Regions from separate parts of the Neisseria sp. HMSC15G01 genome, predicted to be linked through region 2. Evidence: predicted binding sites of a transcription regulator. Region 2 holds the regulator's gene; each other region holds the start of a gene.
What was found. Region 2 encodes FNR, which switches genes on or off when oxygen is low (the NO sensors DNR and NnrR bind a similar motif). Its sites were predicted from a motif close to TTGATNNNNATCAA; they were not measured.

Region 1: a site for FNR is predicted at 7,083-7,096, ahead of pflB (formate C-acetyltransferase). Genes of this name have one in related genera too.
Region 3: a site for FNR is predicted at 1,672-1,685, ahead of HMPREF3139_RS02535 (formate/nitrite transporter family protein). Genes of this name have one in related genera too.

Annotation. Positions count from the first base shown of each region.
Region 1 is NZ_KV792697.1:104,505-115,533, reverse strand. It holds gene recA (recombinase RecA) at 1-521, shown strand, start outside; gene fghA (S-formylglutathione hydrolase) at 614-1,462, opposite strand; gene HMPREF3139_RS09565 (proline--tRNA ligase) at 1,958-3,670, shown strand; gene pflA (pyruvate formate lyase 1-activating protein) at 3,737-4,543, opposite strand; gene pflB (formate C-acetyltransferase) at 4,683-6,968, opposite strand; gene HMPREF3139_RS09550 (adenylosuccinate synthase) at 7,271-8,569, opposite strand; gene HMPREF3139_RS09545 (ATP phosphoribosyltransferase regulatory subunit) at 8,613-9,770, opposite strand; gene HMPREF3139_RS09540 (outer membrane protein assembly factor BamD) at 10,093-10,896, opposite strand; gene rluD (23S rRNA pseudouridine(1911/1915/1917) synthase RluD) at 10,895-11,029, shown strand, end outside.
Region 2 is NZ_KV792657.1:48,958-59,986, reverse strand. It holds gene HMPREF3139_RS02205 (bifunctional acetate--CoA ligase family protein/GNAT family N-acetyltransferase) at 1-248, shown strand, start outside; gene rpsP (30S ribosomal protein S16) at 324-572, shown strand; gene rimM (ribosome maturation factor RimM) at 588-1,097, shown strand; gene trmD (tRNA (guanosine(37)-N1)-methyltransferase TrmD) at 1,097-1,846, shown strand; gene rplS (50S ribosomal protein L19) at 1,861-2,226, shown strand; gene HMPREF3139_RS02180 (PepSY-associated TM helix domain-containing protein) at 2,438-3,847, opposite strand; gene greA (transcription elongation factor GreA) at 4,193-4,669, shown strand; gene HMPREF3139_RS02170 (DUF4149 domain-containing protein) at 4,768-5,196, shown strand; gene HMPREF3139_RS02165 (OmpA family protein) at 5,332-6,093, opposite strand; gene HMPREF3139_RS02160 (CysB family HTH-type transcriptional regulator) at 6,536-7,486, shown strand; gene fnr (fumarate/nitrate reduction transcriptional regulator Fnr) at 7,573-8,307, opposite strand; gene hemN (oxygen-independent coproporphyrinogen III oxidase) at 8,470-9,891, shown strand; gene HMPREF3139_RS02145 (DUF1289 domain-containing protein) at 9,961-10,206, shown strand; gene HMPREF3139_RS02140 (TraB/GumN family protein) at 10,245-11,029, shown strand, end outside.
Region 3 is NZ_KV792665.1:15,131-26,159, forward strand. It holds gene pip (prolyl aminopeptidase) at 96-1,025, opposite strand; gene yciA (acyl-CoA thioester hydrolase YciA) at 1,150-1,584, shown strand; gene HMPREF3139_RS02535 (formate/nitrite transporter family protein) at 1,831-2,622, shown strand; tRNA gene HMPREF3139_RS02540 (tRNA-Pro) at 2,777-2,853, opposite strand; gene HMPREF3139_RS02545 (fumarate hydratase) at 3,008-4,531, opposite strand; gene HMPREF3139_RS02550 (4Fe-4S dicluster domain-containing protein) at 5,387-6,025, shown strand; gene HMPREF3139_RS02555 (FAD-binding protein) at 6,025-7,653, shown strand; gene HMPREF3139_RS02560 (complex I 51 kDa subunit family protein) at 7,650-8,903, shown strand; gene HMPREF3139_RS02565 (DASS family sodium-coupled anion symporter) at 9,117-10,568, shown strand; gene trkA (Trk system potassium transporter TrkA) at 10,663-11,029, shown strand, end outside.

The sequences.
Region 1 (11,029 bases), on a different contig from region 2:
GCAAACTGACCGGCCACATCAAACGCACCAATACATTGGTTGTTTTCATTAACCAAATCCGTATGAAAATCGGCGTGATGTTCGGCAGCCCTGAAACCACGACCGGCGGTAACGCACTCAAATTCTACGCCTCCGTCCGCCTCGACATCCGCCGTACCGGTCAGATTAAAAAAGGCGATGACGTCATTGGTAACGAAACCAAAGTCAAAGTCATCAAAAACAAAGTTGCACCTCCATTCCGTCAAGCCGAATTCGATATTCTTTACGGTGAAGGCATCAGCTGGGAAGGTGAATTGATCGACTTGGGCGTCAAACATGACATCGTTGAAAAATCTGGTGCATGGTACAGCTACAACGGCGCAAAAATCGGCCAAGGTAAAGACAATGTACGCGTTTGGCTGAAAGAAAACCCTGATATCGCCAACGAAATCGATGCCAAAATCCGTGCGGCAGTCGGTATCAATGTCGATATTACCGAAGGCAAATTGGACGATACCGACGGCGAACGTCCTGAGGAATAAGTCTGTTTGAAATTAAAGGTTAAAGACCAAATAAAGGCCGTCTGAAATCCGACCATTAATCGGATTTCAGACGGCCTTTTATTCAATACTGCTTAAAGCCCCAATGCCTGAGCATGAAACTCAATATGCGAATCGATAAAGCTGGCAATAAAGAAATAGTCATGCCCATAGCCCGGGCGTACTTTATATTGGATATTGAAACCTTTTTCGCGTGCTGAGCGGACAAACCCTTCCGGTTGCAGGACTTCAGGATACAAAGCATCTTCACTGCCGACATCAATCAAAACAGGCAATTTATGCGAGGTCGTCTGAAGCAGCTCTGTACTGTCATAGCGTTTCCACGTTTCCACGTTTTGGCCCAAATAAGCTGACAACGCCTGCCTGCCGCCTTCCGTATCGATAGGATGACATAAAGGCGCAAAGGCTGAAACCGCAGCATATCGGCCTGGATGATTCAAAGCCAAATGCAGCGCGCCATGCCCGCCCATGTTGAAACCTGCAATGCTGCGCTCTTTCGTTACCGGAAAATGATGCTCGATTAAATCAGACAATTCTTGGCTGATATAGCTTTCCATTTGGTAATGCTGCGCCCAAGGCACTTCAGTTGCATTGACATAAAATCCGGCACCCTGTCCAAGATAATGTTCCTCACTGTCGGCAACATGCTGACCGCGTGGCGAGGTATCCGGAAAAGCCACAATAATATTCCACTGTGCCGCAAAACGTTGGATTCCACTTTGCCGAACCAATTCAGAACCATCGCTATTTAAACCGGAAAGAAAATATAAAACAGGCGCGGGATAGCCTTTTAAGACTTGTGGCGGCAGATAGACATCAAATACCATATCCGTCCGGCAGGTTTGAGAAAAATGGCGGTACCGTTCCTGATACCCGTTAAACATCTTTCTGCGTTCCAGCAAATGCAATTCTGAATTTTTCATTTTACCTCTTGTAAGGAAACAGCAATAAGCAGAATGTTAGCGCAAAACCTGCCCATCGTGTTGTTGCCCCATCTTTTTAAGGCAATCAAATCTGCTTTAAACAAGGTTGCCAATCATGCAAAATCATTACGCTGGCGGCATTTAAAATCTATACACAATCTCTGTGGATAAATCTGTTGATAAGCTTTGGGTAATCGTAAAATTTTCTTTAGGAACAAACCAAGTCTTAAATTGACTAAAATTTAATCAAATAAAACATAATAAAATCAAATAGTTATATTTATAAGATTTTACTATAATCATACAGTGAAAATTTATAGGTAAAACAAGGTTATGCGGCTTTGTGCATAAATTAGGGTTGACATCCCTAAAAATCGCCCCGAATCAAAAGCTGCGTAAAACAACGGCCGATTTCATCAGATGCCATTCAAAAGACACGCGGTCATACATTTTGCGTTACAATACGCACTTATTTTTAAGAAAGAAAAATACGCCATGAAAGCCTCCCAGTTCTTCATTTCTACCCTTAAAGAAGCCCCTGCCGAAGCCGCACTTGCCAGCCACAAGCTGATGATTCGTGCCGGCTTGATCAAAGCCAACGCATCAGGTCTTTATACTTGGATGCCGATGGGTCTGCGCGTATTGCGCAAAGTTGAAAATATCGTGCGCGAAGAAATGGCCCGCGCAGGTAGCGTGGAGCTGCTGATGCCGGTGGTACAACCTGCCGAACTGTGGCAGGAATCCGGCCGCTGGGAGTTTTACGGTAAAGAACTGCTGCGCCTGAAAGACCGTCATGACCGTGATTTCTGTATGGGTCCGACTTGTGAAGAAGTGATTGCCGACATCGTGCGCAAAGAAGTCAACAGCTACAAACAATTGCCGAAAAACTTTTATCACATCCAAACCAAATTCCGCGATGAAGTGCGTCCGCGCTTTGGTGTGATGCGTGCACGCGAGTTTGTCATGAAAGACGCTTATTCCTTCCATGCCGACTATGCCTCGCTTCAGACGACCTATCAAGATATGTACGACGCTTACTGCCGTATCTTCACCCGTTTGGGTTTGGAATTCCGTCCTGTTGCCGCGGATACCGGTAGCATCGGCGGTACCGGCTCTCACGAATTCCAAGTATTGGCTGAAAGCGGCGAAGACGTTATTGCATATAGCGACACTTCTGATTACGCCGCCAATATCGAGCTGGCGCCGACTTTGCCGCTTAAAGGCGAACGCGCTGCTGCTCAGGCCGAGTTGACCAAAGTACATACGCCAAACGTCAAAACCATTGAGTCTTTGGTTGAATTCCTCAATATTCCGGTTGAACAAACCCTCAAATCCATCGTGGTTGAAGGCGAAAACGAAGGCGAACTCGTCCTGCTGCTGTTGCGTGGCGACCATGAATTTAACGACATCAAGGCAGAAAAACTGGCCGGCGTAAAATCGCCACTGACCATGGCGAGCCCTGCCGTGATTATTGAACAATTCGGCGCAAACGGCGGCTCTCTCGGCCCTGTCAACTTCAAAGGTAAAGTCTATGCCGATTTCGCTACTGAAAAAGGCGCAGACTGGGTTATCGGCGCGAACGAAGACGACTACCACTATACCGGCTTCAACTTCGGCCGAGATGCTGACGAGCCTGAATTTGTCGATTTGCGCAATGTCATCGAAGGCGATATCAGCCCTGACGAACAAGGCCGTCTAAAACTGGCGCGTGGTATTGAAGTCGGCCACGTTTTCCAATTACGCGATAAATATACCCAAGCCATGAATGTCAGCTTCTTGGACAATAACGGTAAATCCCAAATCATGGAAATGGGCTGCTACGGTATCGGTATTACCCGCGTTGTTGCTGCCGCCATCGAACAAAACAACGACGAAAAAGGCATTGTTTGGACCAAAGCAATGGCGCCGTTTGAAGTCGTTATCGTGCCGATGAACTACAAAAAATCTGAAGCCGTACGCGAAGCCGCTGACAAAATCTATGCCGAGCTTTTGGCTGCCGGTGCGGATGTATTGTTGGATGACCGCGATGAACGTGCGGGCGTATTGCTGAATGACTCTGAGCTGTTGGGTATTCCTCACCGCATCGTGATCGGTGATCGCGCCTTAAAAGAAGGCAATGTCGAATATGCCGAACGCCGTGACAATCAGGCTCAAGCTGTTGCAGTATCAGAAGTTGTTGCCAAGGTTCTGGCCGCATTGAACGCTTAAATTTTTTTCAATAATGAAAAGGCCGTCTGAAACTGATTATTTCGTTTCAGACGGCCTTTTTCTGTTTTAATAAATAATGTTTTTTCCGTAGCTCTCTAATATTTCTTTGATTTTCAAAATGGTTTCTTTAGGCGGCGGATGTACGCCTTTTAACTTGTATTCGTCGCCGCACAAAGCCCATTTGTGTGCGCCCAATTCGTGATACGGCAAAAGCTCGACCATTTCGACATTATCCATATCACCGATAAACTCGCCCAATAAATGCGCTGAACGCTCATCATCAGTGTAGCCTGGAACAACCACATAACGCACACGCGTCGGCTGATTGCGTTCGGCAAGATAGCGCGCGAATTTCAGCGTTTTGGTATTTGGAATACCGACAAGCACTTTATGAATTTCAGGATCGATTTGTTTTAAGTCGAGCATGACCAAATTGGTATGATCGAGCAAATCATCCAAAATCGAATCATAGTGCAAAGCATAGCCATTGCTGTCGAGACAGGTATGGATATCGTGTTCCCGGCAGGCCGTAAACCAATCGCGCACAAACTCATATTGCAATAACGGCTCGCCGCCGGTTGCCGTTACGCCTCCGCCTGTCGCACGCAAATAATGACGATAGGTCATGACCTGCTTCATCACAGTTGCCACATCCAATTCCTGCGCCTGCTCAGTATGAAGATCCCATGTGTCACGATTATGGCAATACAGGCAACGCATCAGGCAGCCTTGCAAAAAGAGCACGTAGCGCAAACCCGGACCATCGACAGCACCGCAAGATTCAATCGAATGAATAATGCCTTTGCCGTTATAGTGACGGTGACCAAGGTCTTTCAGTGCCGGCTCGGGGGTAATGGCAAAAGTCGTGGACATAGTGTTCGGCTCAAAAATGTTTTTGCTTATATGGATTGTACGATAATAAAGGCCGTCTGAACATTTCAGACGGCCTCGGAGCTTTGTTTCAAAACAAACCAAATGCAAATTTAGCTTCCGGTTTGTTTCTCCACCCGGATTACATGGTTTCTGTGAACGTACGGGTAATCACGTCAAGCTGTTGTTCGCGGGTCAGCGAGTTGAAGCGAACCGCATAACCGGACACACGAATGGTCAACTGCGGATATTTCTCCGGATTGTGCATCGCATCTTCCAAAGTCTCGCGATTCAATACGTTGACGTTCAAGTGTTGGCCGCCTTCCAAATTACCGTCTTCATGGTGGAAATAGCCGTCCATCAAACCGGCAAGGTTGCGTTCGCGAGAATGTTCGTCTTTACCCAACGCGCCAGGAATAATGGAGAAGGTATAAGAAATACCGTCTTTGGCAAACTCAAATGGCAGTTTGGCTACGGAAGTCAATGAAGCGACTGCACCGTTGACGTCACGGCCGTGCATTGGGTTTGCACCCGGACCAAACGGAGCGCCTGCACGGCGGCCGTCTGGAGTATTACCGGTTTTCTTACCGTAAACAACGTTGGAAGTAATGGTCAGTACGGACTGAGTCGGAGTAGCGTTGCGGTAAGTTTTGTGGGTTGCCACTTTTTTCATGAAGCGTTCAACCAAATCGCAGGCGATATCGTCAACGCGGTCGTCGTTGTTACCAAATTGTGGGTATTCGCCTTCGATTTCGAAGTCAACGGCAATGCCATTTTCGTCACGAATCGGTTTCACTTTGGCGTACTTAATGGCGGACAATGAGTCGGCAGCCACAGACAAACCGGCGATACCGCATGCCATCGTACGTTTCACATCACGGTCATGCAACGCCATCAACGCGGCTTCGTAGCTGTATTTGTCGTGCATGTAGTGAATAATGTTAAGCGCGGTAACGTATTGGGTTGCCAACCAATCCATGAATTTGTCCATGCGCTCAAAGACAGTGTCGTAGTCCAAAACTTCGTCCATAATCGGCTCGGTTTTCGGACCAACTTGCTCTTTAGATTTTTCATCCACGCCGCCGTTGATTGCGTACAGCAGAGTTTTAGCCAAGTTGGCGCGTGCGCCGAAGAACTGCATTTGTTTGCCGACCACCATCGGGCTGACGCAGCAGGCAATGGCGTAGTCGTCGCTATTAAAGTCAGGGCGCATCAAATCGTCGTTTTCGTATTGGATGGACGAAGTATCGATGGATACTTTGGCGCAGAATTCTTTAAAGCCTTGAGGCAGTTGTTCTGACCACAATACAGTGATGTTTGGCTCAGGAGACGGGCCCATGTTGTACAGGGTATGCAGCACGCGGAAGTTGGTGCGGGTTACCAGCGTACGGCCGTCCAAGCCCATACCGCCGATGGATTCGGTTGCCCAAATCGGGTCGCCGGAGAAGAGTTGGTCGTATTCGGGCGTACGCAGGAAACGGACCATACGCAGTTTCATCACCAAGTGGTCGATAAATTCTTGCGCTTGGGTTTCGGTAATCACACCGTTTTTCAGGTCGCGTTCGATATAAATATCCAAGAATGAAGATACACGGCCGAAAGACATCGCCGCACCGTTTTGAGATTTAACGGCAGCGAGGTAGGCAAAGTAAGTCCATTGGATGGCTTCTTGTGCATTTTTTGCAGGGCCGGAAATATCGTAGCCGTAAGAAGCTGCCATTTCTTTCATTTGGTTCAATGCTTTATATTGCTCATTGATTTCTTCGCGGCGGCGGATCACTTCTTCCAAGTCCACACCGTTTTCCAAATCGGCTTGCAGTGAGTTGAACTGGTTGAGTTTGTCTTTCATCAAGAAGTCGATACCGTACAATGCCACGCGGCGGTAGTCGCCGATAATACGGCCGCGGCCATAAGCATCCGGCAGGCCGGTAATCACGCCTGATTTGCGGCAGCGGCGGATGTCGGGCGTATAAACGTCAAATACGCCTTGGTTGTGGGTTTTGCGGTATTTGGTGAAAATTTCGCTGACTTCGGGATTCAATTCAACGTTGTACACTTTGCACGCGTCTTGCACCATTTTCAAACCGCCAAACGGCATGATAGAGCGTTTCAAAGGCTCGTCTGTTTGCAGGCCGACAATGGTTTCCAAATCTTTGTTGATGTAGCCTGGAGCGTGGCTGGTAATACCGGAGACGATTTGCGCGTCGATTTTATACGGCTCGTGTGTACGGTTTTCAACCTTGATACCTTCCATCACTTCCGCCCACAGCTTGGTTGTGGCTTCGGTTGCAGGTGCTAAGAATGAAGCATCGCCCTCATATGGCGTGTAGTTTTTTTGAATAAAATCGCGGACATCTACGTTGGTTTCCCAGTTGCCACCGACAAAACCTTCCCAAGCGGCAGGACGTTGCTGAACATCATTTGACATATCAAGCTCCTAATTTTATTGAAAATATAGACTGTAAATTTTCTGAAAGGATAACATCAATACCCATTTATTTACAGGGGTTTTTGTGAAATAAAATTACAGATTTGGTTTTTCTTGATTTACGTCAATGAGAATAATTGTTACTTGGCACTACATCTCATTTTCCAAACATTCGTACTTCAAAACGGCGTAAAATACAAAATTCAGCCCTGAAGACAGGTGTTCTTCAGGGCTGAGTTTTTATTGCATTTTATATAAAAGGCCGTCTGAATTTTCAGACGGCCTTTTATTCACTTAATCAATTAAGCAAACGGATGATGCAAAACAATGGTTTCTTCACGGTCAGGACCGGTTGAAACAATGGCCACAGGCGCACCGCACACTTCTTCAATACGTTTCAGATAAGCTTTAGCGTTTTCAGGCAGCTTGTCGTACTCTTTCACACCGAAAGTCGACTCGCTCCAACCCGGCATGGTTTCATAAATCGGTTTGCAGGTTTCCACCGCGTCAGAGCCGCAAGGCAGAATGTCGGTTTTGCTGCCATCAGGCAATTCATAGCCTACGCAGATATTGATGTTTTCAACACCGTCCATGACATCCAGCTTGGTAATGCACATGCCGGAAATGCCGTTAACTTGAATGGAGCGTTTCAACGCAGCCACGTCAAACCAACCGCAACGACGCGCACGACCGGTTACAGAGCCGAACTCATGACCGCGCTCAGCCAAACCTGCACCCACTTCGTCAAACAATTCAGTCGGGAACGGGCCGGAACCCACGCGGGTCGTATAGGCTTTAACAATACCCAAAACGTAATCCAGCATTTGCGGGCCCACGCCTGCACCGGCAGAAGCGGCACCGGCTAAGCAGTTGGACGAAGTTACAAACGGATAAGTACCGTAGTCGATGTCAAGCAACGTACCTTGCGCGCCTTCAAACAACAGGCTTTCGCCTTTGCGGTTTTTCTCGTTCAAAACACGGGAAACATCGGTAATCATCGGCGTAATGCGCGGCGCAACTTTTTCAATGACCGCCATCACGTCTTCAAGTTTTACCGGCTCGGCATGGTGCAGGTGTTGCAACTGAACATTGTAATAAGCCAAAACAGCTTCCAGTTTTTCAACCAGTTTTTCAGGGTGCAACAAGTCCACCACGCGGATCGCACGACGGGCAACTTTATCTTCATAAGCCGGGCCGATGCCGCGGCCGGTTGTACCAATTTTGCTTTTACCGCGGTAAGCTTCGCGTGCTTGGTCAAGCGCAATGTGGTAAGGCAGAATCAATGGGCAGGTCGGCGCAATTTTCAGACGGCCTTCAACGTTTTTCACACCGGCGGCGTTCAATTCGTCGATTTCACCCAACAATGCTTCAGGAGAAACCACGACACCCGAACCGATGAAGCAGTCTAAAGTCTCATGCAAAATGCCGCTTGGAATCAGACGCAAAATGGTTTTTTTGCCGCCGACGACCAATGTATGGCCGGCATTGTGGCCGCCTTGGAAACGTACAACACCGCTGGTTTCTTCCGCCAGCCAGTCAACAATCTTACCTTTGCCTTCATCACCCCATTGGGCACCGATTACGACAACATTTTTAGCCATAGCTATCTAACCTTATTTCAGATACAAAATTTCAAAATAAAACTCAATTATTCAAAGCGATTACTTTCCAAACGCCGTCCACTTGTTTCAGACGGCCTGTAACCTCTTCCGAACCGTTGTAGCCGATACCGTAATCGATAACGACACATTGTCCTTGTTCGCGCAAAGCATCTACCGCTTCTTGAGCCGCAGGCATGTCTTTGACATCGACCGCCACCACGGACTCTCGTCCGATAGCGGGAAGGCGGCCGATAAAGCTGCGCAAATCAAAACTGAATCCGGCAGCCGGACGTGCGCGTCCGAAGTATCCGCCCAAACCGTCATAACGGCCGCCGCGCGCCACGGCATCATAAAGATTTGAACCATAAGCCGCGTAAAGCAAGCCGGTATGGTAATTGTCAACGCGCAATTCCGACAAATCGATATGCACTTTTTGATTTGGGAACGCATCGCATACGGCCTGCAATTCATCCAGCGCCGCACTGACTGCGGATAATTCAGGTAATTTCTCACGGGCCAAAGTCAGCACTTCGCGACCGCCGTACAGTCGGGGCAACAGTGAAAACGCTTTTGCCCACATACCGTCGAGTTTCCACTCTTTGACCAACTGGCTGACAGCCTCGGCATCTTTGTCCTGCATCAATGACAGCAGGGTTGCCGATTGTTGCTCGTCCAAATGAGCGGCATTTGCCAAAGCGCGGAATACACCGATATGGCCTAATGAAAGCAGAACTTCGCCCATGTCGGCGATTTTCATGCTTTTCAGCATCAAATCAATCAATTCGATGTCTGCTTCAATGCCTTCCAAGCCGTACATTTCCGCACCGGCCTGCAAAGGCTCGCGCATATTGAGCAATCCGTCAGGCCGCGCATGAAGCACCGAGCCGGCATAGCACAAACGGTTGATGCCTTGATTGGCGGAAAGCAAATGGGCATCAATGCGCGCCACCTGCGGCGTAATATCCGCGCGGATACCGAGCTGACGGCCGCTAAGCTGATCGACGACCAAAATGGTTTTCAAAGACAAACCGGCATCGATATGCGTCAATAAGGAATGGCTGTATTCCATCAATGGCGGTTGCACCAATTCATAACCATGCACGCGAAACAAAGCCAACAACCGCTCACGGGCGCTTTCCAGTTGTCGGGCATTGGTCGGTAACACGTCGGCAACGTGTTCAGGAAGCTGCCAAGACTTCATGAGAATCTACCTCTGTTTTTTTGTAAACATAAAGGGCTGATTAAATTTAAAACCAAATCAGCCTGACGACTGAAATTTTCCTGAATGCATCAATAGCAAATCTGATGCGGCTTCAACAAAACTGATTTTAAATTTAAACAGCCCCTGAGTAACGGCTTCAAACCGTCGAGTTATTAAAATCAGACTTTACCATATTAAAACGAATTTTGCACCCTGTTTACAGAGAACGTAAAAAAACATTAAAAACAAAGGCCGTCTGAAAACCAAATGCATAGCTGCATCGTTTTCAGACGGCCTTATTCATGCCTGAACAACCCGACGCTTAGCGCCAGTAACGCCACCAAGGCATATCGTCAGATCGCCATTCGTGTTGCAAGAACGGGCTTTGCGGGAAGTTGGTTTCCAAAACGCGGCGTGTATCGGCAGCCAGTTGCGGCTTGTCCAGTTTTTTGTATGCCAATTCCATCATCGCCAAAGCTTCTTCGACGTAACGGGTATTTTGGTAACGGCTGACGATTTTTTGCGCACGGTTGGCCGCTGCGACATAAGCACCGCGTTTCATGTAATAACGTGCCACAGATATCTCGTTACCACCCAAAGCGTCCACCAGCTTGGCCATACGCTCGGTTGCATCGGCAGCGTATTTGCTGTTTGGATAACGTTGAACCAACTCGGCAAACGCCTGATAAGCATCGCGGTTAGCTTTCGGGTCGCGGTCGGACCAGTCTTGGGAAGCCAGCTTGTTCAAGAAAGACTGGTCTTCGTTAAACAGGACCAAACCTTTCAAGTACAGCGCGTAGTCCATATTCGGATGTTGCGGATGATGGCGTTGGAAGCGCGCAATGGCAGCCAAGGCTTTTTCCGGCTCATCGTCTTTATAATAGGCATACGCCGTATCCAACTGGGACTGCTGGGCATAGCGGCCGTTTGGAAAACGGGATTCTAAAATTTCGTATAACTTGACAGCTCGCGTATAATTGTTGCTGTTCAATTCGTCTTGCGCTTCGGCATAAAGCTTTTCCACACTCCAATCTTGAGTAATTTGGGCGTCTTTATCGATTGTGCCTTTATTTGCGCAGGCACTCAGTGCCAAACCTAAAGAAACTACTAAAAGAATTTTTTTCATGCAGAATACTTCCTTTGATAACGAAGCCGATTATAGCGATGATTTAGACTTTCCGTCATCCCCTGAAACAGAAAGTTGTGTTAATTTGACCGTTCCGCTCGAAATGGCGGGCGGAAGGCTGGATGCCGTATTG
Region 2 (11,029 bases):
TCGGCATTACTTTAGCGCCTGAAGTACGCAAAACCGGCTTGGCCGGCAAAATGATGAGCTTCATTATCCAAACTGCCACACAGCAAGGTTACCAAACCATGAATGCGGAAATCCTCAAAGAAAACACACCGATGCTCAAACTCGCTGAAAAATCAGGATTTACCTTTACCCCATCGGAGACCGATCGCGGCCTGTATCAAGCAAGCCTCGATTTGAACGAATGGCAAAACAGCAACAAAAACAAATAAAAACTTGCATAACCCGTGTGAAATATCCTAAAATTAGCGGTTTCTATATATCCGCATTTTTCAAAAGGACTCAAAATGGTAGTTATCCGTTTGGCTCGCGGCGGCTCAAAACACCGCCCTTTCTACAACGTAGTCGTAACTGACTCTCGCAACCGTCGTGACGGCCGCTTCATCGAGCGCGTAGGTTTCTACAACCCCGTTGCCAACGAAAAACAAGAACGCGTACGTTTCGACGCAGACCGCATCAACCACTGGGTTGCTCAAGGCGCGAAAGTTAGCGACGCAGTTGCCAAACTGATTAAAGAGCAAAAAATCGCTGCTTAATCAGCCGAAACGACCATGACAGACACTCAAAAACGGGTAGCCATGGGCTACATCAAAGGCGTATTCGGCATTAAAGGCTGGCTTAAAATTGCCGCCAATACCGAATATACCGACAGCCTGCTGGACTACCCCGAGTGGCAGTTGTGCAAGGATGGCAAAACCCTGGATGTTATGCTTGAGGCAGGTAAAATTGTCAATGGCGAACTTCAGGTCAAATTTGAAGGTATAGACGATCGCGACCAAGCATTTGCCTTGCGCGGCTATACCATCGAAATCCCCAGAGAGTCATTCGCCCCTACTGAGGAAGATGAATACTACTGGGCAGATTTAGTCGGCATGACCGTCATCAACAAAGAAAACATCGTCCTCGGCAAAGTCAGCAACCTGATGGAAACCGGTGCAAATGATGTTTTGATGATTAAAGGCGAACACGGACAAATCCTGATTCCCTTTGTCTCCAACTATATCGAATCTGTCGATACCGACAGCAAAACCATTATCGCCGACTGGGGTTTGGACTACTGATGCTGATTCAAGCCATCACCATTTTCCCAGAGATGTTCGACAGCATTGTCGAATATGGCGTTACAGGCAGAGCAAGAAAACAAAATCTTTGGCAGTTCCAAGCCATCAATCCCCGTAAATTTGCCGACAATAAACTTGGCTATATTGATGATCGCCCCTTCGGAGGTGGTCCGGGAATGATTATGATGGCGCCGCCGCTTCAAGCGGCAATCGAAGAAGCCAAAGCAAACTCGCAAAAACCTGCCAAAGTAATTTATCTCAGTCCGCAAGGTCAGCCGCTGACGCATAAAAAAGCTGCAGAACTTGCCGAACTGCCCCATCTTGTTCTTCTATGCGGACGCTATGAAGGCATAGATGAAAGACTGTTGCAAAGCAGTGTGGACGAAGAAATCAGCATTGGCGACTTTGTCGTCTCGGGCGGTGAATTCCCCGCCATGATGTTGATGGATGCCGTCTTAAGATTGGTCCCGGGTGTATTGGGCGATATACAGTCAGCCGAACAAGACTCGTTTTCAGACGGCCTTTTAGACTGTCCTCATTACACCAAACCCGTAGAATTCCAAGGCATGATGGTTCCCGAGGTCTTACGCTCAGGAAATCATGGCTTGATTGCCGAGTGGCGATTGAAACAATCGCTGCGACGCACTTTAGAGCGCCGACCTGATTTATTGGAAAAGCGCAGTTTAATCCCAAAGGAATCCCGCCTCTTAAAAGAAATCTTGCAAGAGCAACAGGAAATCCAATCATAACTTAGGAAAAACAAATGAACTTGATTCAACAATTAGAGCAAGAAGAAATCGCTCGCTTGAACAAAGAAATCCCTGAATTCGCTCCAGGCGACACCGTTGTCGTATCTGTACGCGTAGTTGAAGGTTCTCGCAGCCGTCTGCAAGCATACGAAGGTGTTGTTATCGCTCGCCGCAACCGTGGCCTGAACAGCAACTTCATCGTTCGCAAAATCTCTAGCGGCGAAGGTGTAGAACGCACTTTCCAACTTTACTCTCCTACCGTAGAAAAAATCGAAGTTAAACGCCGTGGTGACGTACGTCGCGCCAAACTGTACTACTTGCGCGGCCTGACCGGTAAAGCAGCTCGCATTAAAGAAAAATTGCCTGCTCGCAAAGGTTAATCGCTTTCATCAAAAACCCACTTCAATGAAGTGGGTTTTTTGTTTTTATACAAGATCTCCTCATCTTTCTTACACAATCCTGCAAGCCAATCACAATACACTTCTCGCGCATAAACTTAAACAGAATCATAATTCCCTTGCTTCTTTTAACCTTTATACAAAAGGCCGTCTGAAACAAAAGATTCAGACGGCCTTTAATCACATCGGGCGGTTATTTAAACCATCTTGCCAATGCAGGGATACGCGACAACAACAGTGTATCCAAAATCCAAATAACAGCAATTGCGGCAATAGCTGTTGGGAAAATCACAGCCAAAATCAGAAGTGGCACAGCCATTGCCCACCATACCGGCAATTTGATTTTCTGTGCAGGAGGAACCAAACCACGTGCTTCCGAAGGACGGCGTTTCCACCACATCACACAGCCGCTGATGCAGACGAAAATGACTGCCAAGCAGAACAAAACGTTCGCCAGCACACTCCACCAGCCCATCGTACCGATATGCAGCGCAATGCTGACCGCCATGAATTTACCAAACCAGTTGTAATCATCGTAATGGATGTCGGCAAGGACTTTGCCGCTGTATTGATCGATGTGTACCGTGCGGTCGGCGGTCGGACTGGGCATATCGTAGCTCATCGAGTCCTGAGACAGCGTCCACACGCCCGTTTCGCCTTTAGGCAAATTAAGCTTGTAACGGCCTTCAAAACCAATTTCGCGGGCAAAGCGGTCAACTGTTTCCAAAGTCATCGGTTCGCTCGGATTGATGCCGTTTTCGCCCTTCGTCGTACCGGAAACAGGCATAGGCGTAAGCTCCAGAACCCATGGCACTTCTTTGATTTTACCGTCGTTTAACACATCGCCGTGGGTCGGCACGGTAGATACAGGGTTCGGTTCGACGCCCCATTTACCGGCAGGGAATTGGCTCCAAGACTGAACCAACTTACCGCCCCAAATTCCCGCCCAAGCAACGCCCGAGAGACAGAACAGCAACAGAAGCAAAGAAACCCAAGTGCCGAATGCGCCGTGCATGCTACGCCACCATGTACGTCCTTTACCTGCTTTCGGTACAAGCATGGATTTCACACCGCGCTGTTTTGCCCACCACAGGTAAATCCCGGTAATGATCATCAAAATAGTCAGTGAAGCGGCTGTTTCCAGTATATAGTCGCCCACCGTGCCGATCATCATATCGCCATGGATTTCGTCCATGATGTGATACCAGCCGTCATTGCGCGGCGTTGAATTGACGACCTTCGCCGTATAGGGATCAACGGCAACCATAGCAGCCTTATCGTCATTGTTCACGCGGAATACGGCAACCATATCATCTGCGCGCGGCGCAATATACTGCACTACCGAAGCAGTTTCCGGATTTACAAACTGTCTGGCGGCTTCAGCCTGAGCCGATAAAGGCTGAACCACTGCCTGCGGCGCAACATGTATGAGTTCGCCTTCTTTACCGGTGATATTGGCAAATAGCAGCATTCCCAACCCTGTAACAGCCAACAGGGTTAAAAACGGCGCAACCAAAAATCCGGCATAAAAATGCCATCGCCAAACAGTCAAATAACGGCGGTTAGCCTGTTGTTCATTTTGGGGAGTTGGTTTTGTTTCCATATAATCTCTTCGTATAGTTAAAGCAGACTAATTACTACGAATTAGCATCAGGTATTTTAATCAAAAACATTCATTTAAGAAACCGTTTTTCCCATGCAGCTTTGAAATACTTCAATATTTAGTTTTCAGGCCGTCTGAAAAAACAAAATAGAACAGAAAACAACACTTTACTGAAAATCCGTTTTAATCATTGCGGTTTCGGCAGAATTTGGTAGAATACAGGCATTACTTATTTATTCATCAAGCCGCCAAGCTTTGGCGGCTTGTATTTTTATTTCCAATCCGGCTACCGCGCGTGGCCGGATAAAATTTTAAAAGCATCATCATGCTTTCATGGAGAACTCAATGCAAAAAATCCCTTTGACCGTCCGTGGTGCAGAATTGTTGAAACAAGAACTTCAACACCTCAAAAGCGTAGCACGTCCAGAAGTCATTGAAGCCATCGCCGAAGCACGTTCGCACGGCGACTTGTCTGAAAACGCAGAATACGAAGCCGCCAAAGAGCGTCAAGGCTTTATCGAAGGCCGTATCGCCGAGTTGGAACACAAACTCTCTATGGCGCACATCATCAACCCTGCCGAAATCCATGCAGAAGGCAAAATCGTGTTCGGTACAACTGTGACACTGGAAGACTTGGAAACCGAAGAACAAGTTACCTACCAAATCGTCGGTGAAGATGAAGCAGATATCAAAGAACGCAAAATCTACGTTGGCTCCCCCATTGCCCGAGCCCTGATCGGCAAAGAAGAAGGCGACGTTGCAGAAGTTCAAGCACCCGGCGGCGTGCGTGAATATGACATCATTGCCGTACAATATATCTAAATAAACAAAAGGCCGTCTGAAAACATTTTCAGACGGCCTTTTGTTATACCTAAAAACACCATAATTAAAGAAAATAAAATCTTCCCAGGAGAAGCATAATGAATCTACTATACAAAATTATCCAAACCGCTGCCGCCATGTGGCTTGGTATGCAGCTGACAGCAGGCTATGTTACTGCCCCTATCCTGTTCCGCATCCTGCCCAAAATGCTGGCAGGAGAAATCGCCGGCATTTTATTTGCCATCACAGCAATATGCGGCTTAGCTATTTTTGGCGCAGCCTATGCCTTTTTCAGACGGCAACTTGCCTCCCTCTCTTGGTGGATCTTGGTACTTTGGCTACTCTTAGCCTGTAATCATCTTTTGGTTACGCCGGTTATCGAGGCACACAAGTACGGACTGGATAACTGGCTGCTGTCTCTAGTAGGCGGTACATTCGGCATTTGGCATGGCTTATCCAGTATCATCTTTTTGATTTGCACAATACTCGCCGCTGTTTGCGTATGGAAATGGCCCAAGCCAAACTAATCCGTCTTAATAAAAGGCCGTCTGAAAGACTTATTTTCAGACGGCCTTTTATTTTGAATCATGAATTCCCCGACTCTTCAAATATAAACCATAAAAAAATGCCCTGCAATATGCAGGGCATTTTTCACAAACCGATTAAGGTTTAGCGTAACCGTGAACGCCATTGTAAGGAGCTGGGATCCAACCTTCATCAGTAGCAGGCAATTCGCCTTGACCTTCGATAGTTTGGCCTGGAGCAACTTGACGAGTAACAACGCTGCGGATTTTAACATCAACGCGACGGTCAGGTTCGATACAAGCGATAAGGGCAGCACGTTTCTTAGCTTTAGAAACTTTTTTACCCAGTTTAGCAACTTCAGCTTCACAAGTAGCAGTCATTTGAGCTTGAGACTCGCCCAGACCTACTGCAGAGATTTTGCTAGAAGCAACGCCACGGCCTACCAAGTAGTTAGCAACTACGTTGGCACGACGCTCAGACAGAGCTTGGTTGTATTCTTCAGAACCCATGAAGTCAGTGTGACCTTCAACACGTACAGTTTGTACGCTGTCGTTGCTCAGGCGTTGAGCCAAAGAGTCCAAGTTTTCTTGAGCTTCAGGACGCAGGTTGTCTTTGTCGAAGCCGAACAGAGTTTTAGTAGACAGAGAAACAGTTTCATCAACATACTCAGGAGCTTGTTGTACAGGAGCAACTGCTTCGCGGTCACCACATTCAACACGGCCTTCGGTAGCTTTGTCGAAGTAGCTGTTTTTCCAGCATTCGCCGTAGTTGTTACGGACGATTTCTTGAGATTGGCTGCTTACGGTGTAACCGTGTTTGGTGTGCGCTTCGCTGGCCATAGCGGTGCCAGAGGCAACCAAGGCAACGAACAATGCGCTTAATTTCAGCTGTTTGGTCATTTTATTCCCTCATCAAATTGTTATGCGGCGGACTAGGAAAGCAACCGCTGCAAAGTACCAATATACAGGCCGCAGTATCAAAACAGCGGCAAATCGGATATATCAGGTTGCACTATAAAGAAGCGCAAGGCAAACTGTCAATACTCGATGCCTTCAAACAATCATGAAGTGCCTGCTTCCTAGTAGTTAATCATGCCGAAAAATCAATCTTGTGTCATTAATTTAGGGCAAAATCAGACAATTCACCTACCTAAAGTTGTACAAAAACAACAAAACCCCTTTCCCTCTTCTTTCCTGAATTTCCTGTTTTCATATCATTAAAAGATATTTTCATTAAAAACAACCATTTTCAAAACTCGGGGCAAAACTGGGCAAAATATGTTAAATTACATGCCGTTTGTCGCACAAAATCCACAATAACAACGTATTCGGTACTGCTACCATGAAACTGCAACAATTACGTTACGCCCTTGAAGTTTACCGGCACAATCTGAATGTCTCCGAGGCTGCCGATGCGCTTTTTACATCCCAGCCCGGCATTTCCAAACAAATCCGCCTGCTTGAAGAAGAATTGGGTATCCAAATTTTTATCCGCAGCGGCAAACGTGTGGTTTCCGTTTCGCAACCGGGCAAAGCCGTGTTAGATATTTCGGAACGAATTTTGCGTGATGTACAAAACATTAAAAATATCGGCAGCGAGTTTACCGATCACGACAGCGGCTCGCTGACCATCGCGACAACGCATACCCAGGCGCGTTATGCCTTGCCCACAATCGTTGCGGAATTTGTCAAAAACTACCCTAAAGTCAATTTGACCATCAAACAAGGCAGCCCTTCTGCCATTGCGCAAATGGTCAGCAGCGGCGAAGCGGATTTGGCAATTATTACCGAACGCATTGACGATCATCCCGAGTTGGGCAAACTGCCCTGCTATGAATGGAACCATGCCGTCATTGTTCCGCATGACCACCCTCTTTTGGACTGCCGCAATCCTTTAAGCCTTGAAGATTTGGCTTCTTTTCCGCTGGTTACTTACGAATTTGCTTTTAATTCCGGCAGCAGTATCGCGCGTACCTTTAATAAAGCGCATATCGAGCAACCTGATGTTGCCTTATCGGCTGCCGATACGGATGTATTGAAAACGTATGTACGCTTAGGCTTGGGCGTTGGTTTGATGGCCAAAATGGCGTACGATCCCGCGGTTGATCAAGATTTGCAGCTGATTGATGCGGCACACTTATTTGAACCGTCGCCCACTTGGATAGCCTTACGCTCGGATACTTACCTGCGCGGTTACGCGTATGACTTTATCCAGATGTTTGCACCGAAACTGACCAGAGAAGTAGTCGACCGCATTCTGTACACGCCGGTTGTTGAAGATTTTTCAATTTAAAATTTGACTATCACTTGCGCAACTTAACAATTATTCTTTAATTCTTGTTAAAAAGGCCGTCTGAAATATTTCAGACGGCCTCAGATTCAGATAGCGTGTGAACAACCGGAAACCATTTTCTTCAAAGTCGTCGCATCTAGGATTTTGATGTGCTTGTGTTCAACCGAAATCAAGCCTTCGTGATGGAATTTGGATAAGGTGCGGCTGACCGTTTCCAGTTTCAGCCCTAAATAGCTACCGATTTCCTCACGCGACATCCGCAAGATAAAATCATTGGCGGCAAAACCTCGTGAATAGAGACGCTGAGACAGATTGAGTAAAAATGCCGCCAATCGCTCTTCAGCGCGCATATTGCCCAAAAGCAGCATAACGCCCTGATCTCGAACAATTTCGCGACTCATCAAGCGGAAAAAGTGAGAGCGGAGGCTGGGAATATCCTGACCGAGTTCTTCAATATGTGTAAACGGAAGCTCGCATACCTCGCTGTCTTCCAAAGCCACAGCATCACAGCTGTGAATATGGGAACAAATCCCATCCATACCGATCAGCTCGCCCGACATAAAAAAGCCGGTTACCTGATCTCGTCCATCTTGGCTGGCGACTGTTGTCTTAAAGAAGCCCGCACGGATGGCAAACAAAGAGGTAAACGGCTCGCCGGCACGGAACAGGTATTCACCTTTTTTCAGACGGCGGCTTTGACGAATAACCGCATCTAATTGTGAAAATTCGTTAGGCATTAGTCCGACAGGCAAACACAGTTCTCGTAAAGAACATGTGGAACACAAGGTTTTCATTTGATGTGTTGCATTGTGTGTAGCCATAACGCACCTTTAATTTGCTTAATTCTCTCAACCCCTGATTAAGCCGAATAACTATTGACCCATGTCAAAGTCGGCATATCATTATGAGGCATTCTACCAAACTATCGAAATTTTGACTAAAATTTTCCCTAATTTCCTTACTTCATACTACAAGCCCCGACCATGAAAATCATCCCCATCTCAAATAACACCAACACAAACAATGAATTACCGGAATTTGATCGTGAATTAATTGCCAGTTTGCCATCAAGCGGTCCACGTTATACATCCTATCCGACCGCCGACCGCTTCCATGAAGGCTTTAAAGAAGCCGAATATATCCAAGCTTTAAACCTGCGCAACATGGGTGCGCTCAACAAACCCCTTTCGCTCTACATCCACATTCCCTTCTGCAATACCATCTGCTATTACTGCGGCTGCAATAAAATCATTACCAAAGACAAAAGCCGTGCCGATGCCTATATCCAATATCTGGAAAAAGAAATGGAGTTGCTGGCACCTCATTTAGGCGGAAGACACCAGCTCGCACAGCTCCACTTCGGTGGCGGTACGCCCACATTCCTGAGCGATGACCAACTCGAACGCGTCTTCGACATGATTCGTAAATACTTCCAGCTGATTCCCAACGGCGAATACTCCATCGAAATCGACCCGCGTAAAGTCAGCCGTGAAACCGTCCTCAAATTGGGCAAACTCGGTTTCAACCGCATGAGTGTCGGTATTCAAGACTTTGACCCTAAAGTACAGGAAGCCGTCAACCGCATTCAAAGCTACGAAGAAACCAAAGAAGTGATTGATGCCGCGCGTGAAGCCGGGTTTAAATCGGTCAGCGTCGATTTGATTTACGGCTTGCCGCACCAAAACACCGAAAGCATCAAAACCACCATCGATACAGTCTTATCCCTCGATCCCGACCGCCTTGCCCTCTACCACTACGCCCACCTGCCGCATATCTTCAAACCGCAACGCCGTATCGACACCAATGTCGTACCCGGCAGTGAAGAAAAACTCGATATGCTGCAATATTGCGTCCAAACCCTGACTGAGCGAGGCTACGTTTTCATCGGCATGGACCACTTTGCCAAACCTGACGACGAGCTCTCCATCGCACTCAAAGAAGGTTTCCTGCAACGAAATTTCCAAGGTTATTCCACCTATGCCGACTGCGACTTGGTGGCGATCGGCATGTCCTCTATCGGCAAAATCGGCAGCACCTACTCCCAAAACGAGCGCGATATCGATGCCTATTACGCCGCACTCGACGCCGGACACCTGCCGATTATGCGCGGCTACCAGCTCAATCAAGACGACATTTTGCGCCGCAACATCATTCAGGATTTGATGTGCCGCTTCTCGCTCGACTATCGGATTTACGAAAGCGTGTTCGGCATTCCGTTTAGCCGTTATTTTGCAGCGGAACTGGAAGATATGAAGCAACTGGAAACCCTCGGCCTGGTCCACCTCAAACCGCACGGCCTGACCGTTACGCCGAAGGGCCGTTTCCTGATCCGCAACATCGCCATGGTGTTCGACTACCATTTACGCCATAAAGAAACCAAAGCCAAATACTCGCAAACCGTATAAACACTTAGGCCGTCTGAACATATGTGCTATATTTCAGACGGCCTTTTTTCACATCAAAAGCAACACAAAATGGATCAACCCGATTTCTTCCCCATTCCCAGCCCCTGCATCGGCGTTTGCGAAGCCAATGCCAAAGGTTATTGCAAAGGCTGCCTGCGCAGCCGGGAAGAGCGCTTGTACTGGCTCCAGATGACCGATAGCCAAAAACATCAAGTCATGCACCTTCTATCCCTCAGGAAGGCCAAAATCCGCAACCGCAAACTGGAAAAAACCGAAACGGGCGAACATCCGGTTCAAAACCTGCTCGATTTCTAAATTGCCCTTGCCGACCGCACACCACAATAAGGAAAAACATGAAAAAACTGCTTGCCTGCCTGCTTGTACCATTGACCGCCCTTGCCCTGGGCGCCTGCAAACCCGCCGCAACTTCATCCGACAACAAACCCGCCGAACTCAACTGGCAGCAGCCTAAACTCACCAGCAATGTTTGGAAAATCAGCAAAGAAGGCCAACCCGATTCCTACCTGCTCGGCACCATCCATATGGGACGAACCAATCAAACCTTGTCTTCCGATGCAGTCAAACTGTTGCAATCCACCGCCCAACTGACGACAGAAGTTGACGCATTGCCGGACAGCAGCCCGGAAACGGCAAAAATGTATCAAAAATACTTCAAGGAAGTCATGAGTACCGAACCACTCAGCCGTAAGCTCGGCAAAGCAGATTTCCGTCTTTTACAAGAAATCTATTCGCAAAATGAAGAAAGCCGACCCATCACCCAAATTGCCGACAAACTCCATCCGTGGGCGGCATTCATTTTTGCCGGCAGTACATTTCCCCGAGGGTATAGCGCAGAAACCGGTGCAGATATGTTGCTGACCAACGCGGCCGCCGACATCAATAAGCTGCGTGGTTCATTAGAAAGTTTGGACGATGTTACCGCGATCTTCAAAGCTCAGCCTGAAGAAACCATGCTCAACTTTCTGAAAGCCAGTATTAAAACCTATAAAGAAGAAACCGAAGATGTCAAAAAACTCCATCAAGCCTATTCAGACGGCCGCTTTGAAGAACTCATCCCACTTTTGGAAGAAACCGAACAACGCACCCTCAAACTTGTTGATACCAAATACGCCAAAGC
Region 3 (11,029 bases), on a different contig from region 2:
TACATATGCAATGATAATATGATATTAAATTTAATATGTAAATAGAAAAAATGCCGTCTGAAACTTTTTCAGACGGCATTGTTATTGATTAACCTTTATAACTTGCTTCTAATATCCTCTACTGCTTTCACTAAAGCCTCGGAAAGCAAAGGATCAAAAGAAGAATGGCCTGCTTGGACGATTCTCAATTCCGCTTCAGGGAAGGCTTGCGAGAGCTCCCACGCGCTTTGCATCGGGGTGCATAGGTCGTAGCGGCCTTGGACGATGATGGTTGGGATATGGCGGATTTTGTCGATATTTGCCAAGATGGCTTTATCGCCCTGCAACCAGCCTTCGTTCACGAAGTAATGGTTTTCCATTCTTGCGATGGCAAGGGAGGCTTGCGGATCTTCATCCACGTCTTTAGGTTCAAACTGAATAAGGTAGCTTTCCCAGTCTGCCCATGATTTGGCTGCTTTGAGGCGTGTGGCTTCATCTTCGCTAAACAGCATTTCATGGTAGGCTTTAATTAGGGCTTGGCGTTTGTTTTCGGCCACGGGGGCAATGAATTTTTGCCATTGGGCCGGATAAATTTGGCTTACGCCGCCTGCTTCGTTCAACCATGCCATTTCAGACGGCCTGCACAGGAAAATACCGCGCAAAACTAAGCCGCTGACGCGATCGGGATGGGTTTCGGCATAAGTCAGCGACAAGGTGCTGCCCCATGAGCCGCCGAAAACCAGCCATTTTTGAATACCGAGCATTTCGCGCACTTTTTCAATATCGGCAACCAAATCCCATGTGGTATTGTCTTCGATACAGGCATAGGGTTTGGAACGTCCGCAACCGCGTTGGTCGATAATAACGATGCGGAAATGCTCTGGATTGAAAAAGCCGCGACAGGCAGGTGATGCGCCTGCTCCGGGGCCGCCATGCAGGAAAATCACGGGGTGGCCATCAGGATTGCCTGATTCTTCCCAGTAGATCTCGTGAATGTCGGATACGCGCAAAAGGCCGCTATTTCGTGGTTCTTGAATCGGATGCATGAGCTTTCTCCTTTGTCTGATGAATATGTTGATTGTAACACTTTGCCTTCTGATTTTTCAGACGGCCTACATAGGTTTGGCGCCATAAATGGCGTAAAATACCACTTTTTTGACAGGATTATTTATGTCTGACAACAAACAAACACATGCTGCACCCGAAGGACAACTTTTATTGCGTACGGTAGCCATGCCGCGTGATACCAATCCTAATCAGGATATCTTCGGCGGCTGGATTATGTCGCAAATGGATCTGGGCGGCGGTATTTTGGCGGCAGAAATCGCACAGGGACGAATTGTAACCGTGGCTGTTCAAGAAATGAATTTCATCAGACCGGTAAAGGTCGGCAACGTCGTGTGCTGCTACGGTCATTGCGTCCGAGTAGGCAATACTTCTTTGCAACTGAAAATCGAAGTGTGGGTGAAGACTTTGATGAACGATATGGTAACGGAAGACCGTCAACTGGTCACCGAAGCCGTGTTCACTTACGTCGCCATCGATTCACAAGGCAATCCGCGCCCTATTCCTCGCGAAGGCAATGCAAAGCTGGCACATTTGTAAGTTTAAAAATTCAAAACAAGGCCGTCTGAAACCTCAACGTTCAGACGGCCTTTTTTAATACAGAAGCAAAATGTAATAATATTTCTTTTGAGCTAAAGCAAGGCGAAGTATCTGTTTTTTAGGTTTAATTCAGGCTGATTGATAAGACAAAGACCATACACCGGCTTCCTATAACACTGCCCTACCGCGACAGTTTGCGCCACTTTTGAAACGGCGTTTCCTCCTCAACCCACTTTAAGGAACATCATGGCTTCGCGCGATTTATACCCACAGGAAATTTTACAGGTTGTTCTCGACAAAAGCTGCGCCAAAGCACAATCCAGCATCCCTACACTGGCAATCTTAAGCGTTTTGGCCGGCGGATACATCGGCTTCGGTTATCTTGCCTATTTAAAAGTAGTCAGCGGCATTCCGCACGAATGGGGCGGAGTTGCGACTTTACTCGGTGCCGCCGTGTTCCCAATCGCTTTGATTTGTATCCTGCTTGGCGGTGGCGAGCTGGTAACCAGCAATATGATGATTATGTCTTTAGGCAGATTGGCCGGACGGATTTCCTCCAAAATGCTGCTGCGCAACTGGGTTATCGTCTGCATGGGCAATTTGGTAGGCACGCTGGCAATGGCTTTTTTCCTTGGATACTATGTCGGCATGATTGAAGGCAGCGTGGCAGAAAAAACCATTGCTGTGGCGGAAGCAAAAGTCCATATGGATTTCGGCCGCGCTTTTGTATCGGCAGTCGCATGTAACTGGATGGTCTGCATGGGCGCGTGGCTGCATTTTGCCGCTAAAAACACAACTGGACGAATGCTGGCCATTTGGTTCCCCGTCATGATTTTCGTATTAAACGGCTTCCAACACCTTGTCGCCAATATGTTCGTTATCCCAGCGGGTATTTTGGCAGGTGCAAACATCACATGGGGGCAGTTTTTCTTCAACATGATTCCCGTATTCCTGGGCAATGTCATCGGTGGCGCATCCTTTGTCGGCGCATCTTATCTTTATACTTATAGAGACACGCTGAAAGATAGTACCGAATAGTCCTGCTTTAGAAACAACAAAACCTGCTTTGAGAAAGCAGGTTTTGTTTCAGACGCCATTGGTATTAAGTTTTAAAATCCATTCGGACACATTATTCAGATAAATCATCCAAACGAAAAAAGAGTCGTTTTTAAAACGGCTCTTTCCAATTTTTTGGTCGGAGTGAAAGGATTCGAACCTTCGACCCCTTGCACCCCATGCAAGTGCGCTACCAGACTGCGCCACACTCCGACTCGATAAGCTGTGAATTTTAGTTTCAAACGCTGATTTTGACAAGTGCTTTTTAGAAAAGGAAATTTACTCGTTTGAAAACATTTGAATTATTTGTAAGCAAAAAAAGGCCGTCTGAAATCATTCAGACGGCCTTTGATTATTCAGTCAAATATCAAGCTTCAACCGGAATAATACCGATTTTTGCCTGCCATTGTTTTGGTGCAATGGCGTGAACCGATTCACCATTGCTATCCACCGCAACGGTAACAGGCATGTCTTTGACTTCAAATTCGTAAATCGCTTCCATGCCCAATTCTGGGAACGCCAAGACTTTAGATGCTTTAATGGCTTTGGCAACCAGATATGCCGCGCCACCGACAGCCATTAGATAAACGGCTTTGTTATCGGCAATGGCTTGGCAAGTTGCTGCGCCGCGTTCGGATTTGCCGATCATACCCAAGAGGCCGGTTTGTTCCAGCATTTGACGGGTAAATTTATCCATACGGGTGGAAGTAGTCGGACCGGCTGGGCCAACAACTTCGTCACGGACTGGATCAACCGGGCCAACGTAGTAAATCAGTTTGTTGATGAAATCTACCGGCAATTCTTCGCCTTTGTTGAGCATATCAACCAAACGTTTGTGCGCGGCATCGCGGCCGGTCAGGATTTTACCGTTCAGCAACAATACATCGCCGGTTTTCCATGTGGCCACTTCTTCTTTGGTCAGATTGTTGACATCGACACGTTTACCGTTGTCAGGGCTGTAAGTCAGATCCGGCCAGTCTTCCAAAGACGGGGCTTCCAGTTTGGCCGGGCCTGAGCCGTCCAATTCAAATTCGATGTGGCGAGTTGCCGCGCAGTTTGGAATCATGGCAATCGGTTTGGAAGCCGCGTGGGTTGGGTAGTCAAGGATTTTGACATCCAGTACGGTACTCAAACCGCCCAAACCTTGTGCGCCGATGCCCAAGGCATTTACTTTTTTGTAGAGTTCCAAGCGCAGGGCTTCGGTTGTAGACAATTCTGCACCTGAATCGGCTTTTTCTTTGAGCTCCTGAATATCGATATGGCTCATCAGGCTTTCTTTGGCCATCAACACTGCTTTTTCAGGCGTACCGCCGATACCGATACCCAAGATGCCCGGAGGACACCAGCCGGCACCCATTTGAGGAACGGTTTTCAATACCCAATCAACAATATTGTCTGAAGGATTGAGCATGGCAACTTTAGTTTTGTTTTCAGAACCGCCGCCTTTGGCTGCGCAAGTGACTTCGACTTTGTCGCCTTTTACGATTTCCATATGTACAACGGCAGGGGTGTTGTCTTTGGTATTTTGACGTTTGCCAGCCGGATCGGCCAATACGGAGGCGCGCAGTTTGTTGTCAGGATAGGTGTATGCACGGCGTACGCCTTCGTTAACCATTTCCTGTACGCTCATCTCGGCATCCCACTGTACATCCATGCCTACTTTCAAGAATACGGTCGCAATACCGGTATCCTGACAAATCGGACGGTGGCCTTCAGCACACATACGGCTATTGACCAAAATCTGCGCCATCGCATCTTTGGCGGCAGGGTTTTCTTCTTTTTGATAAGCCTTATACAAAGCCTGGATGTAGTCTTTAGGATGGTAGTAGCTGATGAATTGGAAAGCATCGAAAATACTTTGGATAAAGTCTTCTTGCTTGATGACGGTCATGATTGTGTTCCTTTTCGGGAGTCATGGTAGGGAGGATTTGTTTATTTCTTAAGAGACCGATTTTTTCAGACGGCCTTCAATAGTGTAATAGTGCTTTCAAATGAATGACCCAGACAATATCATTTTCATACCTTCTTGATTTAAATGAAATTTAATATCGTATTAAATCACTTGGTTATTGATAATCTATATCTACTGACCATTCACTTACATAGAAATAAAATTACATTATTTTTTAAATGATATTCTAATTGCCAGGCCTTCTGAAAATATTTGCCTTAAGCATCTAAAAAAGAAATTTAGTAGCCTGTATTTAAAAGGGAATTATCTAAATTTCAGACGGCCTTTCTTATTCTCCAATACAATACACAATTGTAAAATCCATGTCATTTTCTCCCCCAATCTTCTTGACTGATATCAAACTTATTTAATTTTCTGAAATTTTATAACAATATTTTCACTTGCTTATATACCTAAATATTATTCAATATATACAACAATCTATGCAAAATTATCTGATATATAATAATGATTTTTACTAGTAGATAGACGAATTTTTTAAAATTTATACTAAAAAAGTAATTTTATTTTACTTTTAAAATCAAATTTTTGTAATAAATTTGTCTAAATAATAGGCATGTTTTGTTTGCAATCCTCCTTCTATAAAACCTTGGATTACCCCTATCATCAAAATCACTAAATTCTGATACACTTCAACTCATAAAGATAAATATTGATTTTAAAAGAATTTCTGAGTAAATCACTTGGATATTTCCACGCACACAATAGATGTAATAAAAATACAATTAATTAAATTACCCACTATTCCAACTTCCAATTTCACAGGAACAAACCATGAGTGAAAATTTGTTAACCCTGACCATAGACGGCCATGAAATCAAAGCTTCCGCCGACTCGTCAATCATCCAAGCCTATGCCCGTTCAGGCAATGCGATTACTGCCAATGTCGGCTGTATGGGTCAAGGCGTATGCGGTTCCTGCCGCTGCATGATTCGTAAAGAAGGCGAGCGCGAAGTCACCACCGCACTGGCATGCGAGACCAAAGTTGAAGAAGGTATGCAGGTCAGCTTCTTGGATTACTTTATTCCCGAGCACATCCAATATTACGACGTCGGCGAGATTGGTGATGGCTGGAACTGGTTGGACGATACCGCCAAAGCCTTCCCAGAAGCGCAAAACTGCCGTCATTGCGGCGGCTGTAATCGCGCCTGTCCTAAAGGTTTACAAGTAGAAAACGGCGTAGCGCAGGTAGTTTCCGGTGATTTCGGCGCGGCTGCGCTGACCTTTGACCAATGCGTGATGTGCAACCTCTGCACCCTCTCCTGCCCCGAACACATCCGTCCGAACCACTTGGGCCTGTTCGCTCGCCGTATGAAAGCAGCGCGCACATTGCGTCCTGTGGATTTGATGCGCCGCCTACGCGAAATCGACAGCGGCAAAATGAAAGTCGAATTTGAAGAGGAGTCAGTGTAATGGTTAACAAAATCCAAGGCATAGACTACGAAACCGCCCTTGCCAACCTGCGTGCGTCCTCATTGGAGCTGCGCGGCGATTTACCTGAAAAAAACGAATTACTGAGCCAATTTCACCCTGACTATCAGGCAAATGCCCGTGTGAAACTGCCTATCGGTCCAAACCAAGGCGATTACTGCCATCCTGATTTAGCCAAACTCTTAATCAGTCAGCCTCTGATTGACGACTATAATTTGTCAGGCGCTGAACATTTAAACACTGACGTATTGGTAATTGGCGGCGGCGGTGCGGGCGCAGCGGCGGCATTGTCTGCGACTGAAGCCGGCGCACGCGTCATCATGGCGAACAAACTGCGTATCGGCGACAGCAATACCGTGATGGCCGAAGGCGGCATTCAAGCAGCGGTCGGCGCAGAAGACAGCCTGCAACGACACTTTGACGACACCATCAAAGGCGGCCACAACGTCGGCAAAAAAGAATTGGTGGCACAAATGGTTACCGATGCACCATCTGCCATCCGCTGGCTGATTGGCTTGGGCATGACTTTTGACTTGACTAAAGGCGCAGACAGCAACGGCATGTTGAGCCGCAAGCGTGCAGGCGGTACGACCGTGCCGCGCATTCTGAGCTACCGCGACTTTACCGGCCTTGAAATGATGCGCGTACTGCGCGAGGCAGTCGAACTCGACGAAAACATTACCCAGCTCAACCGCCACCCCGCCATCGAATTATTATCAGACGAACACGGCCGCTGCGTCGGCGCGATTTTGTACGATTTGGAAAAACGCTCTTTGGTGTTGGTTCACGCCAAAGCCGTGGTATTGGCAACCGGCGGCAGCGGACGCCTGCATTTGCAGGGTTTTGCCACTTCCAACCATTATGGCGCGACTGCAGACGGCCTGGTTTTGGCCTACCGTATCGGCGCCAAACTGCGCGATGTCGATTCTTTCCAATACCACCCGACCGGCGTTGCCCACCCTCCACACTTGGCAGGCGCGCTGATTTCCGAAGCCGTGCGCTCCGCAGGCACCAAACTGGTCAACGGTTTGGGCGAACGTTTCGTTGACGAATTACAACCGCGCGACGTTGTTGCCGCTGCGATTCTGCGTGAATGCCGCGAAGGCCGCGGCGTGGTACGCGACGGACAAGTCGGCGTATTCCTCGACACCCCGCGCCTGATTGCCAACGATCCTGACGTATTAAACCGTTTGGTAACACTCGGCCACGTTGCCCACAAATGCGGCATCGACCCTGCCGTTGAGCCGGTCATGATTCATCCGACCCTGCACTATCAAAACGGCGGTATCGAAATCAACGGCGACGGCGCAACCTGCGTTGAAGGCCTCTATTGCGCCGGCGAAGTAACCGGCGGTATTCACGGCCGCAACCGCCTGATGGGCAATGCGCTTTTGGACATCATCAGCTTCGGCCGCCGTGCCGGTAAAGCCGCCGCAGGTTGCGGCCTGCCGCTGAAAAAAGTACGCGGCGGTGTCGGACACGTCCATGACCTGCAACGCGAAATGACCCGCGCCGGTCTGACCAGCGACATCAAAGCCCCCGTTTTATATCCCGACTACGGCAAATTCGATTTGCGCGAACACGCCGGTTTGCAGGAGCAACAATCATGAACCAAGCCAATCAAAACTTACTGCATCCTTCCCGCCAAGTCGGCGCAGATTTAGCCGCCTGGCGCAAAGTCGGTGGCGGCGAAGGCTTGCTGGCTGCGCTTGCCGATCCTCAAAGCATTGTTTCCAAACTGCAAGATGCCAATCTTTGCGGTATGGGCGGTGCAGGTTTCCCGACTTGGCGCAAATGGGAGGCCGCCGTTGCCGCCCAAAGCAAAAATGGCGATAAATACGTTGTCTGCAATGCCAACGAAGACGAACCGGGTACATTTAAAGACCGCGTACTGCTGGCAAATACCCCGCACCAAGTCATCGAAGGCGTCCTAATTGCCGCCGTTGCCTGCCGTGCCAACAAAGCGATTCTGTACGTCAACCCTCATCAAACCGAATCCATCGCTTCCATCACACCGGCCATCGAGCAATGGAAAAACAGCGATTTGTTTATCCGCATCGAAAACTACTTGGGTAAACCTTTGGACTTGCAACTGGTTGAAACTTCAGGCCGTTATATCGGCGGCGAAGAAACTGCCGTGATTTCATGGCTGGAAGGCGGTTTCCCCTTCCCTCGCCGCAAGCCGCCTTTCCCTGCCGAAAGCGGTGTCAACGGTGAGCCGACCCTTATCAACAATACCGAAACCTTCGCCAATATTCCGCAAATCCTTGCCAAAGGCGCGGAATGGTACAAATCTTTGGGTTTGGGCGATGCGGCAGGTACGAAACTCTACTCGCTCTCCGGCGACGTATTGAATCCGGGCCTGTACGAACTGCCGATGGGTACGACCCTGCAATCGCTGATTTACGATCACGGCGGCGGTATGCTCGAAGGCCGCACGTTTAAAGCCGTATTTACCGGCGGCCCGTCCAATACGCTTTTGACTGTAAAAGATTTGGATGTGCCTTTGGACTTCGTTTCCGTACGCGAACGCAAATCCAGCCTCGGTACCGGCGCGATGATTGTGATTTCCGAAGGCACCAGCGTGGTGCGTAAAGTGGCCGAGTATGTGGAATTTTTTGCTTCCAACTCATGCGGTCAATGCCCGCCGTGTAAAGGCGGCACATTCCAGCTTTCCCGCCTGCTCAACCGCGTGGACACCGGCATCGGCACTCCCGACGACCTGCGCGCCCTGCAAAGCCTGTGCCAACTGTTGCCACGAAGCGGCCGTTGCGGTTTGATTGACGGCGCGGTTACCGTGTTGCAAAGCTCGCTGCGTACCTTCCCCGAAGAGTACGGCCTGCCGCAAGAACAGGAGTAAAACGGCGTTGTTTTCAGACGGCCTGTTTCTGTAAAGGCCGTCTGAAAGACGATACTCGACTCCCATTCTCTTCTTTCCAAGATTGAAGAGAAACCCAATAAGAAAAATACCTTCCGAACCTACCAAAATACGTTCAGACAGGCTTTAGCAACACTCAGGCCGTCTGAAAACAGATTTCCCAATACTTTAAATCCTCAAATTAGGAGATTCAACATGGGCTTCAAGCCAATTCCTGCGGCGGTCGCACTTGTGCTGACGCTGCTTATCTGGTTCGTTATCCCCGTTCCTCAAGGCGTATCGCCTGACGCATGGCATCTTTTGGCATTGTTTGTCGGCATCATTGCCGGCATCATCGGCAAAGCCATGCCTATCGGCGCAATGGCGATTTTGGGCATTACCTTGGTTGCACTGACCGGCGTGACCAACGAAAAAGCTGCAGACGCAACCAAAGACGCTTTGAGCAGCCTCAACAACCCACTTATCTGGATGATCGGTATCGCCATCATCATCTCGCGCGGCCTGTTGAAAACCGGCTTGGGTATGCGTATTGGCTATCTTTTGATTTCTCTCTTCGGCAAACGCACGCTGGGCGTAGGTTACAGCTTGGCATTGGCCGACTTGGTCATCGGTCCGGTAACGCCGAGTAATACCGCGCGCGGCGGTGCCATCGTACATCCGATTATGAAATCCATTGCCCTGAGCTTCGACTCTGACCCTGAAAAAGGTACGGAAGGCAAAATCGGTAAATACCTTTCACTGGTCAACTTCCACTCCAACGTAATTACCTGTCTGATTTTTATCACTGCCACCGCACCCAATCCGCTGGTAGTCGAATTGGTTGCCAAAGCCACCAATTCACAAATCCAACTCTCTTGGGGTACTTGGTTCTTGGCAATGGTAGTACCCGGCCTGCTTGCCATGCTGCTGATGCCGCTGGTGTTGTATTTCCTGTATCCGCCTGAAATCAAACAAACCCCTAACGCCACTGCATTGGCAAAAGAGCATTTGGCTGCCATGGGGCCGATGAAGCGTGAAGAAAAAATCATGCTGGGTATTTTCCTGGTTCTGCTGCTGTTGTGGGCGGGTATTCCCGAGATGCTGTTCGGCGTGAAAGTTGACGCTACCGCCACCACCTTCCTCGGCTTGAGCTTGTGCCTGTTGACCGGCGTACTGACTTGGGACGACGCGCTGAAAGAAAAAAGCGCGTGGGATACCATTGTTTGGTTTGCTGCCTTGGTGATGATGGCAAACTTCCTCAACAAACTGGGCCTCATCAGTTGGTTGTCCGACTCCATGCAAAACGGCATCGCCCACATGGGCTTGGGTTGGGAAGCCGGTTGCGCCCTGTTGATGCTGGCCTACCTCTACTCCCACTACGTTTTCGCCAGCGGTACGGCACACGTTACCGCCATGTTCGGCGCATTCTACGGCGCAGGCTTGGCCTTGGGCGCACCACCGATGCTGTTTGCCCTGATTATGGCAGCCGCTACCGGCATCATGATGTCGCTGACCCACTACGCCACCGGTTCCGCACCTGTCATTTACGGCTCGAACTACGTCAACATGACCGAATGGTGGAAAGCCGGCTTCATCATGAGCGTGGTCGAAATCCTGATTTTCAGCACTGTCGGCATCTTGTGGTGGAAAGCCTTGGGCTATTGGTAACCCTTTAGCCGATTGAAAAATCAGGCCGTCTGAAACTCCAATTTCAGACGGCCTTTTGTTACAATTTCATTTTTACCGAACACACTCAATTACCGTGAAAATACTCATTCTCGGCAGCGGCCAAGTCGGCTCGACCGTCGCCCAAAATCTCGCCTCCGTTCCCAGCAACGACGTTACCATCATCGACATCGACGAAAAAGCGCTCAACCGCATCAGCAGCCGCCTCGATGTCCAAACCATCGTCGGCAACGGCGCATCGCCCTTTACCCTCGAACAGGCAGGCGCGGCGGACTCCGACCTTCTGCTTGCCCTGACCCGCAGCGACGAAACCAACATTGTCGCCTCCAAAATCGCCGCCGACCTATTCAACATCCCCAGCCGCATCGCACGCGTGCGCTCAAGCGAATACCTCGAATATCCGGTTGACGGCAGCGATAACCCCGAAGAAGGCAGCCTCAACA